DNA from 2 places in the Globicatella sanguinis genome. Region 1 is predicted to be linked to the other one. Evidence: predicted binding sites of a transcription regulator. Region 1 holds the regulator's gene; the other holds the start of a gene.
What was found. The regulator CtsR, encoded in region 1, represses protease genes until heat stress. The targets are predictions, from matches to a motif close to TTGGTCAAAAAAGGTCAAANA.
Positions count from the first base shown of each region.

Region 2: a site for CtsR is predicted at 1,306-1,326, ahead of clpB (ATP-dependent chaperone ClpB). Genes of this name have one in related genera too.

Region 1 covers NZ_CP126962.1:1,376,243-1,378,458, forward strand. Annotated here, with positions in the region: gene CYJ72_RS06010 (ECF transporter S component) at 326-874, shown strand; gene CYJ72_RS06015 (CtsR family transcriptional regulator) at 979-1,446, shown strand; gene CYJ72_RS06020 (ATP-dependent Clp protease ATP-binding subunit) at 1,460-2,216, shown strand, end outside.
Region 2 covers NZ_CP126962.1:222,047-224,262, forward strand. Annotated here, with positions in the region: gene clpB (ATP-dependent chaperone ClpB) at 1-1,196, opposite strand, end outside; gene CYJ72_RS00890 (ABC transporter permease) at 1,399-2,216, opposite strand, start outside.

The DNA of each region.
Region 1 (2,216 bases):
TCGGTAGTTAAAAACGCAGTGGTTGAGCAGCCTCAACCTGCGTCTTTCGACTTGTTTGAGGCCTACTCAACTTTGCGGGGGTAGGCTGACGAAGCGAAAATTATTCAATTTTCTAATTCTGGCCTACTCCCAACTGTGCGGGGTGGGCAAACGAAGCGAAAATCATTGAATTTTCTACTTCTGGCCCACTCCCGTTATAATCATCAAAAAAATTGTTTATTTAATTAATATTTTGAACACAATTACTCTGTTTCCGGGTATAATAGTGAGTGAATATAAATAGATAAAAGCATTTTCGAATGTCGTAAGGAGTGGGAAAAAATTGGTGAAACAAAAAAGTTTTACATTATGGATTACGCAAGTTGCTTTATTAACAACATTATGTGTGGTGGGGAGAATTTTCTTTGCGTTCATACCGAATGTACAACCCGTTACAACTATTATCGCAATTGTGACCATTTTATTAGGTTTTAAAGATGGCGTTATCGTATCGTCTTTGACGATGCTAGTTTCAAATCTCATTTTGGGAATGGGGCCATGGGTCGTGTTACAAATTATAAGCTATCTTATCGTCGTTATTTTTGTCTACTTCAGCAATAGATTATTAGAAAAAATGGTAAAAAGAGATTATATATTATTTGGTAGCCGAGCAGTCGTTACCGGTATTGCAGGTATATTGTTTGGCTTTAGTATTTCGTGGTTGTGGACTTTTTTAATACAAGTAGAAAACTTTTGGGTTTATTATTTAAATGGTTTACCTTTTGATTTGGCTCATTCAGCTGGGAATGTGGTATTTTTTATCTTATTATTCCCATTATTGAATAAATTATTCCAACGATATGCTGTCAATTATCAAGGGTTAAAACAAAATTAGTCAAATAATGACCGAAATATAAGATTTTAAGTCGTTCCTCTTTTCAAAGAGGAATTATTATTGTATAATGGTCAAAGAAAGTCAATGTTAAAGGAGGCGAGACTGTGACCCAACGAAATATGACGGATATTATTGAAGCGTATTTAAAAGCGTATTTAGAAAATCAAGAACATCTTGAAATCAAGCGAAGTGATATTGCCGATCGATTTGATTGTGTTCCTTCGCAAATCAATTATGTTATTAATACCCGTTTTACACAAGAACATGGATACCTAGTGGAAAGTAAAAGAGGTGGCGGAGGCTATATCCGGATACTTAAAGTCCATTTGGTAGATGAAGTAGACGAAATCGATCAAATGATTGATTTAATTGGAAATCAGATAAGTCAGCGAAACGGGATCAATATCATCGAAACTTTAACAGAAAGAAAGATTATAACTCAAAGGGAAGCTGCTTTGATTTTATCTGTGATTGAAAAAGCTGTTTTACAAACAATAACGGAGGAAGAACAAATAGCGAGAGCTCAATTATTAAAAACTTTTCTATACCAACTCCGTTATACATACGAATAAGAGGTGAATAAAAATGTTTGAAGAACTATTTACAGAAAGTGCACGACAAGCGATGATTTATGCGGCAGAGCAAGCTTATTATATGCAACATCAAGCAGTCGGCACAGAACATATATTATTAGGTTTATCTCGTGAAGAAACTGGAATTGCTGGAAAAGCATTAAGAGAACATGGTGCAACTTTCAATGAATTGATTTTAGAATTAGAAGCCATACATGGAAAATTTAGTCAACCGCGACTCAATGCTGAAAGAGTTATACCTTACTCTCCACGTGCTAAAAAAGTTATTATGAATGCTTCTAATGATGCGAAACGATTGGGTGCACCAAAAGTTGGAACTGAGCATTTATTATTAGGTATTTTAAAAGAAGAAATTTTAGCAACGGTTTTACTAAGAAACGTTGGTGTTGATTTTGATGAATTACGCAAAACAATTTATGAATTAATTGGCTTAGCTAGTCAAGACCCAACCAGTGGTGGTAACAATCGACGTAGAAGAAATCCTCGTAACAATAAAGAGGCACAAAAGACGTCTAAAACACCAACACTTGATTCAGTTTCTAGAGATTTAACTGAGCTAGCTAGACAAAATGAATTGGATCCGGTGATTGGACGTGAAAAAGAAGTTCACCGAATTGTGCAAATTATTAGCCGTAGAACCAAAAACAATCCGGTTTTAGTTGGGGAACCAGGTGTCGGTAAAACAGCTATAGCAGAAGGATTAGCTCAAAGAATGATTCAAGGAGATGTTCCTCAAGATATCGCTAAGA
Region 2 (2,216 bases), 1.2 Mb from region 1:
CAAGCCTCATCGACTAAGTCAATCGCTTTATCTGGTAAGAAACGATCGGTAATATAACGATTAGATAAAGTTGCCGCAGCGACTAAAGCATTATCATGAATATTAACACCGTGGTGGATTTCAAAACGTTCTTTTAATCCACGCAAAATACTAATGGTGTCTTCCACCGTTGGTTCTTGGACTAACACTCTTTGGAAACGACGTTCCAATGCTTTATCTTTTTCAATGTTTTCACGATATTCATCTAAAGTGGTAGCTCCGATACAATGGATTTCACCACGAGCTAACATTGGTTTTAGAATATTACCGGCATCCATTGCTCCTTCGGACTTACCGGCACCGACAATCGTATGAATTTCATCTATGAACAGGATAATATTACCTTCCGATTTCGTTACTTCTTTTAATACCGCTTTTAATCGTTCTTCGAACTCACCACGATATTTTGCACCCGCAATTAATGAACCCATATCTAATGAGTAAACTTGTTTCCCTTTTAAATTATCTGGTACATCTTTACGTACAATACGATGGGCTAATCCTTCAACAATTGCTGTTTTACCAACACCTGGTTCACCGATTAATACCGGATTATTTTTAGTCTTTCTTGATAAAATTCGTATCACATCACGAATTTCTTCATCACGACCAATTACTGGATCTAATTTATTTTGTTTTACTGCCTCATTTAAATTAGTGGCATATTTTTCTAAAGATTCATAAGTTTGTTCTTGGTTTTGTGAAGTCACAGACTCGCCTCCTCTTAAATTATCAATTCTTGCTTTCATCTTGGCTTCGGTGACATTGTTTGAAATTAAATATTCTGTTAATGGATTGTTTTTTTGGTCAAATAGTGCTAACACTACCATTTCAGTCGATAAATATTGATCTTGTTGATCCTGTGCTAATTGATTAGCTTTTTGGAATAACATCGATAAGCGTTGACTAATTTGCTGTCCATACTGAACATTACTTCCTGTTATCGACGGCAACTTATCAATTTCTTGTTCGATTTTTCTTTGGAAATCATCCATATTTAATTGGAATTCATGGTATAAATTATAAGCAAAACTATCGGGTTGAACAAAAATGCGCCATAAATGTGGAATATCAATTTCTTGATGTTTTCTTGTCATCGCAATTTGTTGTGCTTGTGCCAAAGCTTCTTGCATGGCTGTTGTCATTTTTTCAATCATTCAATAACACCCCTTTGGTCAAATATAGTCAGTAAGTTTTTCCTATAAAAGTAGCTCTCTTTAAGAGCTTAACTATATTATATACCTTTGGTTAAGAAAGGTCAAGGATTTTTTGACCATTTTTGACTATATTTTTAAATTAAAAAAGGGACAAAAGTAGTCATGAACTGACCTAGCCTTTTGTCCACTTATTTAAAAGATATTATTTAGATTTAATATAAGTCGTTCCGTTAGCTGCTGGTCCTTTAGAGTTTCCAACAAACCCAACTAATACAAAGATGGTGATGACATAAGGCGCAATTTGTAAATAAACTGAAGGGATGTTTTTAATAAATGGTATTTGTGACCCCACTACCGCTAAACTTTGTGCAAAACCAAAGAAAATAGCGGCCAACATCGCACCAATAGGATTCCATTTACCGAAAATCATTGCTGCCATTGACATGAAACCTTGTCCAGTAATCGTCGTAATAGCGAATTGTGAGTTAATTGATTGTGCCATAATCGCTCCACCTAAACCACCCATTAAACCAGATAATAAGACGCCTAGATAACGCATTTTGTATACATTAATACCTAAAGTATCGGCTGCTTGAGGATGTTCCCCAACAGAACGTAATCTTAAACCAAAACTCGTTTTAAACACAATAAACCAACAAATAATCGCTACCACAATCCCAACAAAAGCTGGTTGAGAAGTTTGACTAAAGAAAATCTTCCCTACCACTGGAATTTTTGAAAGAAGTGGTACACTCCAATAACCAAATTTTTGTTTGATAAAATCGGTTTGCCCTGCTCCATCAAACATGACACGCGTCAAGAAAACACCTAAAGATGGTGCTACTAAGTTCAATACAGTACCTGAAATAATATGATCCGCACGTAAAGAAACCGTTGCGACCGCATGAATAGAAGAGAATAATACACCAATTAAACCACCAAACAAAGTAGCAATCCAAGGTGTCCAACTTCCAAAAGTTTGAGCAAACTGAAGGTTAAAGATAATCGCACTAAACGCAC